Linked DNA regions of Geomonas sp. RF6. The protein of the gene in region 3 interacts with the protein of the main gene of each other region in a pairwise test. Links are inferred from orthologs where the notes say so. Each region holds a gene or a part of one and is shown on either strand. Other genes may lie near its edges. The genes, in order: tsaE, LPW11_RS01595 and rlmB.

The links.
Region 1: the proteins of rlmB (region 3) and tsaE interact in binary tests that used the Escherichia coli proteins (3 or more experiments, as listed by UniProt). The link is inferred for Geomonas sp. RF6 from one-to-one orthologs.
Region 2: the proteins of rlmB (region 3) and LPW11_RS01595 interact in binary tests that used the Escherichia coli proteins (3 or more experiments, as listed by UniProt). The link is inferred for Geomonas sp. RF6 from one-to-one orthologs.

What each region holds. Positions count from the first base shown.
Region 1 is NZ_CP087999.1:361,321-367,040, forward strand. What follows is about bases 2,885-5,720. They hold tsaE (tRNA (adenosine(37)-N6)-threonylcarbamoyltransferase complex ATPase subunit type 1 TsaE), read right to left. Parts: upstream 4,628-5,720; coding sequence 4,142-4,627; downstream 2,885-4,141. Other genes in these bases: LPW11_RS01580 (aspartate kinase), read right to left, coding at 2,885-3,747; LPW11_RS01590 (CBS domain-containing protein), read right to left, coding at 4,624-5,073; LPW11_RS01595 (NAD(P)H-hydrate dehydratase), read right to left, coding at 5,171-5,720. Outside these bases: LPW11_RS22350 (hypothetical protein), read right to left, coding at 1-119; LPW11_RS01570 (ComEA family DNA-binding protein), read right to left, coding at 298-513; cimA (citramalate synthase), read right to left, coding at 852-2,435; more of LPW11_RS01580, read right to left, coding at 2,527-2,884. UniProt on the Escherichia coli protein: Required for the formation of a threonylcarbamoyl group on adenosine at position 37 (t(6)A37) in tRNAs that read codons beginning with adenine.
Region 2 is NZ_CP087999.1:365,773-368,747, forward strand. It holds LPW11_RS01595 (NAD(P)H-hydrate dehydratase), read right to left. Parts: upstream 2,282-2,975; coding sequence 719-2,281; downstream 1-718. Other genes in the region: tsaE (tRNA (adenosine(37)-N6)-threonylcarbamoyltransferase complex ATPase subunit type 1 TsaE), read right to left, coding at 1-175; LPW11_RS01590 (CBS domain-containing protein), read right to left, coding at 172-621; LPW11_RS01600 (holo-[acyl-carrier-protein] synthase), read right to left, coding at 2,282-2,659; LPW11_RS01605 (PAS domain S-box protein), read right to left, coding at 2,793-2,975. UniProt on the Escherichia coli protein: Bifunctional enzyme that catalyzes the epimerization of the S- and R-forms of NAD(P)HX and the dehydration of the S-form of NAD(P)HX at the expense of ADP, which is converted to AMP.
Region 3 is NZ_CP087999.1:4,840,101-4,845,820, forward strand. The notes cover bases 1,432-4,267. They hold rlmB (23S rRNA (guanosine(2251)-2'-O)-methyltransferase RlmB), read right to left. Parts: upstream 3,307-4,267; coding sequence 2,557-3,306; downstream 1,432-2,556. Other genes in these bases: LPW11_RS20570 (hypothetical protein), read left to right, coding at 1,432-2,319; pyrF (orotidine-5'-phosphate decarboxylase), read right to left, coding at 3,465-4,187. Outside these bases: LPW11_RS20560 (glycosyltransferase family 2 protein), read left to right, coding at 1-206; LPW11_RS20565 (undecaprenyl diphosphate synthase family protein), read left to right, coding at 196-846; more of LPW11_RS20570, read left to right, coding at 1,201-1,431; LPW11_RS20590 (proline--tRNA ligase), read right to left, coding at 4,366-5,720. UniProt on the Escherichia coli protein: Specifically methylates the ribose of guanosine 2251 in 23S rRNA.

The DNA.
Region 1 (5,720 bases), 4.5 Mb from region 3 along the record:
AGGTTATTGTTGTTCCTCGCCCTGTTCGCCAGGATCGTCGGATCCAGCACCTCGCCGCAGCAGGTGCACTTCCAGGCGTCGAAAGACCGCACGAAGTCGTAATATTTTTCCGAGAACATTCTCCCTTTGCATTTAGGGCAATTCATAATAGCAACCTCCGCATTGATAGGAATTGATCGTGTCTGCTAGGGAGTGTTTACATGTTGCGTGCCAATAAGGAATGCTTCAGCAAAAATGATTTGGAAAGGGGGTGGAAAGCGAGGTGTAAAGCTTGACACCATGCGAAGTTGGCTCTCGTTAGAAATACCTCCTGATCTTCGACAGCGTCCCCTCTCCGATGCCAGGAACGCGCGATACCCCCTCCAGAGAGCGAAAAGCGCCATTTTTGTGACGGTCCTGCACGATGCGGTGCGCGAGGGCGGGGCCGATCCCAGGCAGGGCTTCCCAGTCGGAAGCGGCCATATCGTCGGGATCGAGGGGGATGCCGAAGAGGATCCGCTCCGCTGCCGCCATCTTTTCCAACGATAGGACACCTACTTGCGCAGCAGGACGGGAAAGCGTCAAAATATCACCGCTTGTTAGTACCTTTTCACCATTTACCCCGTTCGCGGTAGACGGGAAGGGGGGAGTAAGCGTCATTTTGGTGACGGTCGTCACCGTCACACCCACAGGATAATTATACACCCCGGGGTGCGGGAAATCTCCGGCGAGCCGCACCAGCACATGGTGTGGATCCGCACGCAAAAAGGCCGCGCCTCCGGAAGGGGTCCGGGTAGCGCGGCCTTTGAAGAAGACAGGAAGCGAGACGACGAGGGCGAGGACGCAGACTGTGAGGCGTCCGGCGCGGGGCATCAGCGAATTCCCCCTCCCTCCTCTTCCTTGTGCAGCTTGTACTCCACGGAGTCGATCAGCGCCTGGTAGGAAGCCTCGATGACGTTTGCGGAGACACCGACCGTCCCCCAGCGGCTTTCCTTGTCACCGGACTCGATGAGGACCCGGATGGCCGAGGCGGTCCCCTGCCCTGCCGGGAGGACGCGGACCTTGTAGTCCAGGAGCTTTACCTCCTTGAGCTTCGGGTAGAACTTCTCCAGCGCCTTCCTGAGGGCGTTGTCCAGCGCGTTCACCGGGCCGGTCCCCTCCGCTGCGGTGTGCTCCACCTTCCCGCCGACTTTCACCATGATCGTCGCCTCGGAGGTCGGCTGGTCATCCTCGTGTCTCTTCTCGTCGATGACGCGGAAGCCGATCACGGAGAAGAACTTGCGGTGCGTGCCGAGGGCGCGGCGCATCAGGAGCTCGAAGGTCGCTTCAGCCCCCTCGAACTGGTAGCCGCGATTCTCCATTTCCTTGATATTCTCCAGGATCTCCAGTGTCACCGGGTCCTTGCTGTCCAGGTTGATGGAGAACTCGCTCGCCTTGGCAAGGATGTTCGCCCTCCCGGAGAGATCGGAGACGAGGACGCGGGTGGTGTTCCCTACCAGATTGGGGCGCATGTGCTCGTACGTCTCAGCGTGGCGCTGGATCGCCGATACGTGGACTCCCCCCTTGTGGGCGAAGGCGGAGTCCCCGACATACGGCTGGTGCTTGTTGGGGGCGAGGTTGGCGAGCTCGTAGACGTAGCGGGAAAGCTCCCGCAGGCGTCGCATGTTCTGATCCGAGAGACAGTCTCTCCCCATCTTCACCTTTAGCGCCGGAATGATGGAGCAGAGATTGGCGTTGCCGCAGCGCTCCCCGAAGCCGTTGGCTGTCCCCTGAACCTGTACGATGCCGTTTTCCACCGCCACGATACTGTTCGCCACGGCGCACTCGCTGTCGTTGTGGGCGTGGATCCCGAGAGGAGTGGTGATGATCTGGCGCACTTCCGAAACGATGCGGGCGACCTCGAAGGGGAGGGTCCCCCCGTTGGTGTCGCAAAGAACGATGCAGTCGGCGCCCGCCTGCGCTGCAGCCTCCAGCGTCTTGATGGCGTACGCGGGATTTGCCTTGTAACCGTCGAAGAAGTGCTCGGCGTCGTAGAAGACCTCCGGCATCCGCTCCTTCAGATAGACGAGGGAGTCGTAAATCAGCTCGAGGTTCTCCTCCAGGGAGATGCGCAGCGCCTCGTGGACATGGAAATCCCAGGTCTTGCCAAAGATCGTCACCACGTCCGCCTCGGACTGCACCAGGGTGCGGATGTTCTGGTCCTTGTCCGGAGTGATCTTCGCCCGCCTCGTCGAGCCGAAGGCGGCAATCTTCGCCTGGGAGAGCCGCTCCTTCTTGATCTCCTTGAAGAAGGTCACATCCTTCGGGTTGCTCCCGGGCCACCCCCCCTCGATGTAGTGGATACCGCAGTCGTCCAGCTTGTGGGCGATGCGAATCTTGTCCTCCACCAGAAAGGAGATGTCCTCCGCCTGAGTTCCGTCGCGGAGCGTCGTATCGTACAGTTTTACAAGGCTCATCTTACCCACCTTTAAACGGCGTCTTTACAGCACTTCCTTCCTCACCCCTTGGGCCGGAGCAGCACGCTCCCACGAGGTGGGCGAAAGGACGTTACTCTTTCCCCGCCAGCCCGAAGACGTCGTGCAGTACGCGCACGGCGAGCTCGGTGTACTTTTCGTCGATAACGACGGAGATCTTGATCTCGGAGGTGGAGATCATCTGGATGTTGATCCCCTCGGCGGCGAGGGTCTTGAACATGGTGGAGGCCACCCCTGCGTGGCTCCTCATGCCGAGGCCGACGATGGAGATCTTGGCGACGTTCTCGTCGGTGAGGACTTCCTTCGCCTGGATCGCCTGCGCCGTCTCCTTCGTGATGGCGAGAGCCTTCTTGAAGTCCCCCTTGGTGACCGTGAAGGTAAAGTCGGTGGAACCCGCCTCGCTCACGTTCTGCACGATCATGTCCACGGAAATGTTCGCTTCGGAGAGGGGGGTGAGAATCTGAGCCGCGATCCCGGGCTTGTCCGGCACCTGCATGACCGCAATCTTTACTTCATCCTTGGCATAGGCGATGCCCGAGACGAGCACTGCTTCCATATCTTTATCCTCCTTGGTAACCATGGTTCCCAAATTGTCGTTGAAGCTCGAACGCACATGCACGTCCACGTTGTATTTCATGGCGAATTCGACGGAACGGATCTGCAACACCTTCGCGCCGACGCTGGCGAGCTCCAGCATCTCCTCGTAGGTGATACGCTCGATCTTCCTGGCGTCCTTCACCATGTTCGGGTCGGTGGTGTAGACCCCGTCCACGTCCGTGTAGATCTCGCATACATCCGCCTTCAGCGCAGCAGCGAGCGCCACCGCCGAGGTATCGGAACCGCCGCGCCCGAGGGTGGTGATGTTGCCACTGTCGTCGACCCCCTGGAATCCGGCGACGATGAGGATCGTCCCCTTGTCCAGGTCCTGCCGCATCTTCGTGTCGGGGATCTCCTCGATGCGCGCCTTGCTGTAGGAGTTGTCGGTGACGATCGGCACCTGGAACCCCAGGTACGATTTTGCGTCGTAACCCATCGATTTCAGGCACATGGCGAGGAGAGAGATGGAGACCTGTTCCCCCGCCGCCACCAGCACGTCGTACTCGCGGCTGTCCGGGAACTCGCTCATCTCGTTTGCCAGCGCCACCAGCTTGTTCGTCTCGCCGGACATGGCGGAAACCACTACCACCATATCGTTTCCGGCGTCATAGGTCTTTGCGACCCTCCTGGCGACGTTGCGTATCCTCTCGACGGACCCCATCGAGGTACCGCCGTATTTTTGGACCACTAAGGCCATGTCCGTCCTCCTTGTCCTGAATATCGAACGGCAGCCGAAGCCGCCGCGCGCGGAACACTGTTATTACCAAGATTAATCCAATGGGTAAAGCACTTTTTTCAACCGCGAGATCTCATTCACATCAATAACATGTAGGTCACTAGTCGGCCGAAGGGGTTCCGGGTAAACAGCAGTTTCATGGCTTTAAACACGAGATAGGAATAGCACCCTTAAGGGCTTGCGTGATTCCCGCCTAAATACAGTCTGCGCGGGACACCCTTTGCACTAAAATGTAGGCCGGGATAAGCCGAAGGCGTTCCCGGCACACAGCAGTCTCAGGTTGAAACGGCTGCCGGAAACGCTGCGCTTATTCCGGCCTACAAGGACACGGAGGCCTCAGCAAACGAGGTAGCGGCTATATCTCCTGCAGTGCTGCTTCAAGTTCGGCCAGAAGGGAGCCTGAGCGAACGCCCGAGGCAGCAAAGGTGAATTCGCGCTCCTCGTCGCCAAGATGGCGGCAGGTCACGGTGAGAAGATCCGCCGGAAGCTCCCCCTCCAGACGCTCCGCCCACTCGACGAGGCTCACTCCCCTGCCGTAGAAGTACTCCTCGAAGCCGAGCTCCTCCACTTCCTCAGCGCCGCGCAAACGGTACAGGTCAAAGTGATAAAGGGGAATGCGCCCTTCGTAGATATTGAGGATGGTATAGGTGGGACTGGTGACGGGAGTGTCCTCGGCAACGCCGAGCCCCTCCGCGACCCCCTTGGCAAAGCGGGTCTTCCCCGCCCCCAGCTCGCCGGTAAGGGCAAGGAAATCCCCGGGGGCGAGGAGGCGACCGACCCTCCGCCCGAGTTGCTCCGTCTCCAGAGGTGCCCGCGTCGCTATCGTTACCGCATCCCTCACGAGCGCATCGTCCTGATGAGGTCGATGCGTGCAATGACGCCTAAGAGCTGAGCCCCCTCCACGACCGGAACGAGATGCACCCGCTCGTCAGTCATGAGATCGGCCACCTGGCTAAGGGGGGTCTCCGGGCCGACGGTATGCACCTCGGGGGTGAAGATGTCGCCGACAGTCCCACCGGTCATCTTCTGCAGCTCCTTTTCGAAGCGCTTGCCGCTCTCGAGGTAGATGACCCAGTCGAAAATGGAGACCACGGTGGGAATGTGCAGGCTCTTGTCCTGCTCCACCAGATCGGATTCCGAGACGATGCCAATCAGATTGCCGGCTTCATCGACGACGGGGGCAGCGCCGATGCGGCGCTCGTCGAGAAGAGCAGCCAGCTCCCGCACCGAGGTCTGCTGCGTCACGGTGACGACGTCCCTGGTCATAACATCCTTTGCTTTCAGCATAGGTCCTCTCCGTTTCTAATGCCGCGGCTCGAAGCCGCGGCAATGTCAGGCCGCGCCCGCCGGATGTCCGCACAGGCGCAGCTCCTTCTTCATGATACTACTTCGAGAGCTTTAACGCTCCCGCCTGTGCCAGATGCCCGAGCGCCGCGGGGAGAGACTCCTGCACCTCCGTCGCCTTCATCCCCGCCATCCCCCTCTCACGCGCGATGAGGTCTGCCGCATAGCCGTGCAGGAAGACCCCGAGCTGGCAAGCCTGGAAGGGGGGATATCCCTGGCCGAGCAAAGAAACGAGGAGGCCGGTGAGGACATCACCCATCCCCCCCGAGGCCATCCCCGCATTGCCGCTGCCGTTTATCGACACGGAGCCGTCGGGGGCGGCGACGACGCTCCCCGACCCCTTAAGGACGAGGTGCACGCCGTAGCGGACGGCAAAGTCCCGGGCCACGCCAAGGCGGTCCCGCTCCACGTCTGCGATGGTGCCGCGGATCAGGCGCGCCATCTCTCCCGGATGAGGGGTAAGGACCGTGACTGCCCCCCGTCTCTTCAAAAGAAGCTCAGGGGCAAGGGCCAGTGCATTGAGGGCGTCGGCATCGAGAACGAGCGGAAGGGGGAGAGCCTCGACGAGGGTATGCACCAGGTAGAAGGTG
Region 2 (2,975 bases), 4.5 Mb from region 3 along the record:
TGTCCTCGGCAACGCCGAGCCCCTCCGCGACCCCCTTGGCAAAGCGGGTCTTCCCCGCCCCCAGCTCGCCGGTAAGGGCAAGGAAATCCCCGGGGGCGAGGAGGCGACCGACCCTCCGCCCGAGTTGCTCCGTCTCCAGAGGTGCCCGCGTCGCTATCGTTACCGCATCCCTCACGAGCGCATCGTCCTGATGAGGTCGATGCGTGCAATGACGCCTAAGAGCTGAGCCCCCTCCACGACCGGAACGAGATGCACCCGCTCGTCAGTCATGAGATCGGCCACCTGGCTAAGGGGGGTCTCCGGGCCGACGGTATGCACCTCGGGGGTGAAGATGTCGCCGACAGTCCCACCGGTCATCTTCTGCAGCTCCTTTTCGAAGCGCTTGCCGCTCTCGAGGTAGATGACCCAGTCGAAAATGGAGACCACGGTGGGAATGTGCAGGCTCTTGTCCTGCTCCACCAGATCGGATTCCGAGACGATGCCAATCAGATTGCCGGCTTCATCGACGACGGGGGCAGCGCCGATGCGGCGCTCGTCGAGAAGAGCAGCCAGCTCCCGCACCGAGGTCTGCTGCGTCACGGTGACGACGTCCCTGGTCATAACATCCTTTGCTTTCAGCATAGGTCCTCTCCGTTTCTAATGCCGCGGCTCGAAGCCGCGGCAATGTCAGGCCGCGCCCGCCGGATGTCCGCACAGGCGCAGCTCCTTCTTCATGATACTACTTCGAGAGCTTTAACGCTCCCGCCTGTGCCAGATGCCCGAGCGCCGCGGGGAGAGACTCCTGCACCTCCGTCGCCTTCATCCCCGCCATCCCCCTCTCACGCGCGATGAGGTCTGCCGCATAGCCGTGCAGGAAGACCCCGAGCTGGCAAGCCTGGAAGGGGGGATATCCCTGGCCGAGCAAAGAAACGAGGAGGCCGGTGAGGACATCACCCATCCCCCCCGAGGCCATCCCCGCATTGCCGCTGCCGTTTATCGACACGGAGCCGTCGGGGGCGGCGACGACGCTCCCCGACCCCTTAAGGACGAGGTGCACGCCGTAGCGGACGGCAAAGTCCCGGGCCACGCCAAGGCGGTCCCGCTCCACGTCTGCGATGGTGCCGCGGATCAGGCGCGCCATCTCTCCCGGATGAGGGGTAAGGACCGTGACTGCCCCCCGTCTCTTCAAAAGAAGCTCAGGGGCAAGGGCCAGTGCATTGAGGGCGTCGGCATCGAGAACGAGCGGAAGGGGGAGAGCCTCGACGAGGGTATGCACCAGGTAGAAGGTGGAACGTGCCGCTCCGATCCCGGGACCGACTGCCACCGCATCCCTCCCCTCCGCAAACCGGAGGAGAGTGGGAAGTGCACCGGCCGGCAGAAAGCCGCGGCCGCGGTCATCTACCGGCACCGTCATCGCCTCCGTCGTCTTTGCCTCCAGAACCGGATTCAGCGAGGCCGGGATCGCCAGCGTGACCAGGCCGGAGCCGGTCCTCACGGCGGCATTTGCCGCCATGGCCGCGGCTCCCGTCTTTCCGGTGGATCCGGCGATGATGAGGACGTGCCCGCAGCTCCCCTTGTGGGCGAGCGGCGTGCGCGGCCGCACGAGACGCGCGGCAGAGTCGAAGTCGACCAGTTCCACCCCCGGCGCCTCTTCCAGAAGCTCTTCCGGAATCCCGATATCCGCGACATGCAGCGCACCGCACAGTTCAGCCCCGGGGTGCAGGATGTTTCCGAGCTTTGGCAGGGCGAAGGTGACGGTAAGGTCGGCGCGGACCGCGGTGCCGAGAATCCTTCCGGTGGCGGCGTCGACCCCGGAAGGTATGTCCACGGAGACCACCGGGACCTTCGCCTCGTTCATCATGGCGATCGCTTCGGCGTAGACGCCGGCTACCTCGCTTTTGACTCCGGTTCCGAGGAGCGCATCGACGAGGAGTGTGGCGCGGTCGAAGAGTCCCCGATAAGAACCGGCGCCTTCGGGAGCAAAGATGACGTCGCGCCCTTCCAGGAGAGCGAGGTTTGCCGCGGCATCGCCGGTAATCGCTTCAGCGGTGGCAAGAACGAGGACCTGCGCCTCCCACCCCCCCTTCCGGAGGAGGCGCGCAACCACATAGCCGTCGCCGCCGTTGTTCCCCTTCCCGGCGACGATGAGCACCCTCTTGCGGCTCCCGCGGCCGTAGTGCTGCATGATGGCGTCGGCGCAGGCGCTGCCGGCGCCCTCCATGAGGGTACTGCCCGGGATCCCCACCTCGTGGATCGCCTTGCGGTCGATCCCCTGCATCGTCTCGCCCGTCACCACCTTCATCTAGCGCTCCAGTATCACCATGGCCACGGCGCACCCGGCATCGTGGGAGAGTGAGAGGAAACAGGAGACGCCCCCCGCCTCCCGGAAGAGTTCCAGTGCCCGTCCCCGCAACGAAAGAGATGGCTTCCCCATGGAGTCGTGCACGACCTCCATGTCCTGCCAGGAAAGCCCCGCCCTGAGCCCTGTCCCCAGCGCCTTCAAAAACGCCTCCTTGGCGGCGAAGCGCAGGGCGTAGTGCTGGGCCGAGTGCTTCTTTCCGGAGCAGTAGGCGAGTTCGCCGGCGGTAAAGAGCCGCTGGAAGAGCGGATCGTTCCCTTCTTTCACAAAGCGCTCGAAGCGAGCGATCTCAACGATGTCAACACCAGTGCCGAATATCAAGCTGAACTCCCTGCTGATTCCTCTGCTGCGGCTTTACTTATCTCCACACGGCCCGGGCCGGGGTGCGCTCCCGCACCGGTTGCCGTGGAACGGTTCCAGTAGCGCGAGAGTATAGCGTCCGCCCCTCTTCCGGTCAATCGAGCATCTGGCGCAATTCCGCCAGGAGCCGGGCAGGTGAAACAGGCTTGGGGATGAAACGCAGCCCCTGCTCCATCAGCCCTTTCCTGTCGATGAGGTCGTCGGTATAGCCACTGGTGAAGATCGCCTTCACGTCGCCGCGCATCTTGCAGATCTCCTGGTATGCCTCCTTCCCGTT
Region 3 (5,720 bases):
GCGAAGTGCTCGCCGTGTGTAATGCACTTTCACTTTTTGTTGCTGACAATCCTCTTCTCGCACATATTTTGGACTTAGCCAACACCAGAGAAAATATCACTGCACAAGTTGGACCCGCATCATTTTCAGCTCTGTATTACCCGGATTTTGACTCATATGTCTTTACTACAGATACATCACAGGCGATTGCACTCTATGGCGATTAGAAGCATCGGGGTCATTCCCGATGGTACCAGAAGATGGGCGGCGCGAGAGGGAATCAGTTTGCCCTGCAGTTACGCCCACGCCTTTAAGAATTTGACTAAACATATCGATGCGCTCTCCAAACGCGGCGTCAGACACATTCATGTGTACATGTTCAGTCTCTACAACCTCAAGAGGATTCGGGACGAAATTGACGCCTGTCTGGATGCTGAATGTGAATTCATCGACAACCTTGTTGCCAGAGAAATCCCAATAGCTGTTTATGGCGACATAGAGGCTATGAGGGATGCTCACGCACGCATTGCAGAAATAATGGAAAGGCTCCGCTACGTCCAACATCCCGAGGGCGATGCAACCACCGTCCACCTATACATAGGCTACTCTTTTGAAAATCATCTACGCGCACTTTTGGCCGGGAAAAGGGAGATTTCATCCATAGTGGAATCACTGGCAGCCGAAAGAATTGACCTACTTATTCGTACCGGGGGAGCATCAACTTTAAGTGATTTTCTACCTATTCATTCGAGGTATGCGCAACTGCATTTTCTTCCGGCTTTGTTCAATGATTTTACTGTACGTGAACTGATATCGATATGCGAGCAACATGATGCTGCTTCAAAAGCCTACAAATACGGAGAGTGATACGCACGCTTATTCTGTGTGTCTGATGAGCATAAGGTTGTCTTTTATGCCCTTGTGGCATTTGGTGCCTTGTTAGCATCCGCCGTAACCCAAACCTGGGATCGAATTCACTACCGAAACATTGCCGCAACCGGTGAAAAACGAGGTTCTCGTGAGATGTTAGTGCAGAATTACCCCAATAAATACCGGAAGCGCCATTGAAAAAGTTCAGAAAACGGCTTTAGGAGTGTCTTGCGCTTTTCCGGTCATGCCGGAGATACCTGCCGTGGCAGCATAGGCACCTATACACCCGTCTTCCAGCCCTCCTTTGCTGCGAGACAGCGACAACAGATTTAAAGTTACAGGAGTTAGATGATGTCGATGCCAACTTTTCCCTCTGAAATAGATGAGGACGAGGCTTCCGCGCCCATAATGCCCGTTGTAGAGAATCTTGGTCCCCCTCCAGGAGATAAGATTCTTGCGACGTTCCGTTTCGACTCTATCTATTCTGATTCGTTGGTCGAGATCACTCTTGTGTCCTCGAAGCCGTTCACTGTGTGCTTCAACTGCAAAATCGTCCATGTAGCCGTTGGAGTGTGCAGTGACTATGTTGGCAGCAGAATGAACTCCGTGCAGAAGGATGGCAGTTACAGGATCGTGTTCCATTCACTCGGATGCATCAAGCAACTCTCCGTAGAATCACCACACGGTGATGGTCCACATGCGTCCTACGGGATGCGTTGGTTCCCTTTCGTCTCATCCTCCATTCAGTGCGCAATCACGGCTAATCTTGCAATCGCCTGCGTTGTTCTGGACGCCCCGGATGCCTTCCGCCTGATTTGGTACTCGGCAGATGTTAAGGACCCGGACTGCAATAAAGCTATGCTCAGTCATTCGTACGCGCCTGATCGTTCAAAGTATGTCTTCATGTGGGATGACGATACGGCTCCTGGTGAGTACAGGATTTCTTCTCAGATTCGGCTTGGTGGGATGATTCTACTTAAGGCACTCAATATACCGATGTACTACGGAATCCTGACGTTGATTGGTACTGCAGCGGCCTCGTTCCAGTCGAAATCTCTTGCTCTTGGTGCAGTAGTGGCAGCTTGGCTCTTTCTTTTGCGTCAATGGTCGAGTCTGGCGCTACCACAAAGAAACATATTACTCACACGAATTTACCAGGCAGGCGGGCTCGTCATTGCCGCATGGACGCTGATGTGGGTTTACTGTGGGTGGGCAGGACTATCAGCGATAGTTGCAATTTCGCTTGCTTACTACCGGCTCAGCGAGGTCATGAACGACTTTTCTTTTGTCGGACGACTTCCTCCCCATTGGGAGCAGCATTGGTCGCAGTCTGTTTATGTGGCAGACCTTTCGCAAAAGACATCGCTGAGAAATAAACAACTTGTGCCACAATTGCCTGAATCACCAACAACTGGGATGAAACAAGATCCGTGGGGTCGCACTTGGACATCGGACAGACAAGCGACGTAACGGCAATGTGTGGATCCAAACGAAGGTGCATAAGATGGTGCACAGAACGCAAAAAAGGGATCAACCTTTATTGGCTGATCCCTTTGATTTTGTTTGGTTGCGGGGAGAGGATTTGAACCTCTGACCTTCGGGTTATGAGCCCGACGAGCTACCAGACTGCTCCACCCCGCGTCATCGTTCGAACTCAACCTTTATACTAAATACCGTTCCCTTAGTCAAGGAAAACATTACTGTTTTTCACTTCTTGCTGCTCAGCCGCTGGCGCACTACCTCGAAAAGCATTATTCCTCCGGCTACGGAAGCATTTAGCGAGTTCACCCCTCCCTGCATCGGGATGCTCACTATCTCGTCACACCCTTTGCGCACGAGAGGTCTTATCCCTCCACCTTCTCCGCCTATTACCAGCGCTACTGGGCCAGAAAGATTCTGCTGATAGATGGTTCCCCTGGCGGAGCCGTCGGCTCCGTAGATCCAGAAGCCGGCAGCCTTCAGCGCTTCGAGCGCCTGCGAGAGATTGGTCACCTGCGCTACTGCTATCGTCTCGGTGGCGCCGGCAGAGGCTTTGTCGACTGCAGCTGTGACGCCTGCGGCGCGGTCTTTCGGTATCACTACTCCGTGAGCCCCTGCGCAGGCGGCGCTGCGGATCAGGGCGCCGAGATTGTGCGGGTCCTGCACGCTGTCGAGAAGAAGGATCAGCGGGTCGGGCTCGCTCTTCGCCTTTTCGATCAGGTCTTCGAAGTCGACGTAGTGGTATGGCTCGACCTTGAGAGCAATGCCCTGGTGGTGGTCGGTGCCGCACAGGCGGCTGAGATCCTGCTTGTCCCGCTGTCGCACGGGGACCTTGCGCTCGGCCGCCAGTTTCAGCAGGCGCTCCATGCGCTTGTCGGCGCTGGTGCCCGCTACATACAGCTCATATACCTGGCGGGTGCCGCGCATCGCTTCTATTACGGGATTGAGGCCGTAGATTATTTCTTCTTGCTTCGACATGCTCTGGGGCCTCTGTTTTGGTGGGACGTGGTGGATCACTGTTCAATGCTGACTGAGGACACCCATCCTCACCCTGTCCCTCTCCTTGAAGGAGAGGGGACGTTGGGGAAGGTATCGCGGCTAAAGGGCTGCGCCTTCCCTATACTCTGCTCTGTTTGCTACTGGTTTCCCAAAATCTCCGCAACGATCATCTCCGCGGCTTTCACCGGGTTTTCGGCTGCCGCTATCGGGCGACCGATCACCAGATAGTCGGCGCCCTTTTTCACCGCTTCGCCAGGTGTCATTATGCGCTTCTGGTCGTCGGTGGATGAAAAGCTCGGACGGACGCCTGGGGTGACGATCAGGAAGTCTTTGCCGCAGGCTTCACGGATCAGCTCTACTTCGTGCGGGGAAGCGACTACACCGTCGACGCCGGCGCTCTTGGCGAGCTTTGCAAGCTTCACCACCATTTCCGGCACGGACAGCTCTACGCCGATCCCGCGCAGCGTCTCCTCGTTGGAGGAGGTAAGGACGGTGATCGCAAGGACCTTAGGACGGTCCTCGCCGCTGAACTCCTTGTCGAGCGCTTCCATCGTCTTCGACATCATCTCGTAGCCGCCCATTGCGTGGAGGTCGCAGAGCTTGACGCCGAGGCGTGCGGCTTCGAGGGTGGCCATGGCGACGGTGTTGGGAATGTCGTGATATTTGAGATCGAGAAAGATCTGGCCGCCACGCTTCTGGATCAGTTCAACTGCGGCAGGCCCCATGGAGGTGAAGAGCTGCTTGCCGATCTTGAACATGCCGACGTGCGATGCCAGCAACTCCCCCCAGCGCTCCAGCTCGTGGGCGCTCTTTACGTCCATCGCGAAGATGATTTTCTCTATGGCTTGTTCTTTGGTCATTTGATGCGGTTTCCTTTTTCCTCTTCCTCCACCGTACATGACGGAGGAAAAGGAACCCCATCCCCACCCTGTCCCTCCCCTTGAAAGGGAGGGGACGTGAGGGAGGGGGTGTTGGCTAAAGAGGATCTGCCTTTGCTATCCTCGCTGTCTTTGCAGCTTCGGCTGCGACACTGTTGCTTTACGCCTTCAGTGCTTCCTCGACGGCTTTCTTCACCTTCTCCACAGCATCGGCGACCGGGAGGATTTCGACTTCCCCTCCCCTTCTCTCCTTGAGCTCGACGTTGCCGTTTGCCAAAGCCTTCGCACCTACCACTATGCGCAAAGGGATGCCGATAAGGTCTGCGTCCTTGAACTTGAAGCCGGGGCGCTCGTCGCGGTCGTCGAGGAGGACTTCCACGCCTGCCTGCTGCAGCTCTTCGTAGATCTTCTCGGCGGCTTCCTTCACGGCTTCGTCCTTCGCGCCGATGACGGAGACGATGCAGTGGAACGGGGCGATGGGGATCGGGAAGATGATGCCGTTTTCGTCGTGGTTCTGCTCGATGCAGGCGGCGACGGTACGGCCGACGCCGATGCCGTAGCAACCCATGTAGATCACCTGCTCCTTGCCGTCGGCGTCGAGGAAGGTGGCCTTCAGCGCTTCGGAGTACTTGGTGCCGAGCTTGAAGACGTGGCCGACTTCGATGCCGCGCCAGATCTCCAGCGTGCCGCTCTCGCAGCGCGGGCACGGGTCGCCGAGGACGACGTTGCGGATGTCGGCAAAGGTGGCGACCTTGAAGTCGCGGTCCAGGTTCACGTTCTTCAGGTGCATGTCGGCTTCGTTTGCTCCGACCACGAAGTTGTGCATCCCCTGGACGGAAAGGTCGGCGACGATGCGCACCTTGAGGCCGATGGGGCCGGCATAGCCGGTCGGCGCGCCGGTTACGTTCTGCACCACTTCGTCGTTGGCCATCTCGATCTCGTTGCAGCCAAGAACATGCTTCAGCTTGATCTCGTTGAGGTCGAAATCGCCGCGCAGCAGCGCCACGACCGGCTCGTTGTCCGCCAGGAGCACCAGGGTCTTCACCACCTTGGAGGGATCGACGTCGAGGAAATCGGAGACTTCTTCGATGCTCTTCTTTCCCGGGGTGGCGACGCGCTCCAGCGGGCGCGGGTCGGCGTGCTCGACGGCGGCTGCCCTGCGGGACTCGGCCTTCTCCATGTTTGCCGCGTACTCGCAGGCGGAGCAGGAGACGATGGCGTCCTCACCGGAGTCGGCAAGGACCATGAATTCGTGGGAGGAGGTGCCGCCGATGGAGCCGGTGTCTGCCTCCACCGCGCGGAACCGGAGCCCGCAGCGCTCGAATATGCGGCGGTACGCCTTGTACATCTTCGCGTAGGAAACGTCGGCACCCGCCTCGTTCACATCAAAGGAGTAGGCGTCCTTCATGATGAACTCGCGGCCGCGCATAAGGCCGAAGCGCGGGCGGATCTCGTCGCGGAATTTGCCCTGTATCTGGTACAGGTTGATCGGCATCTGGCGGTAGGAGCGGATCT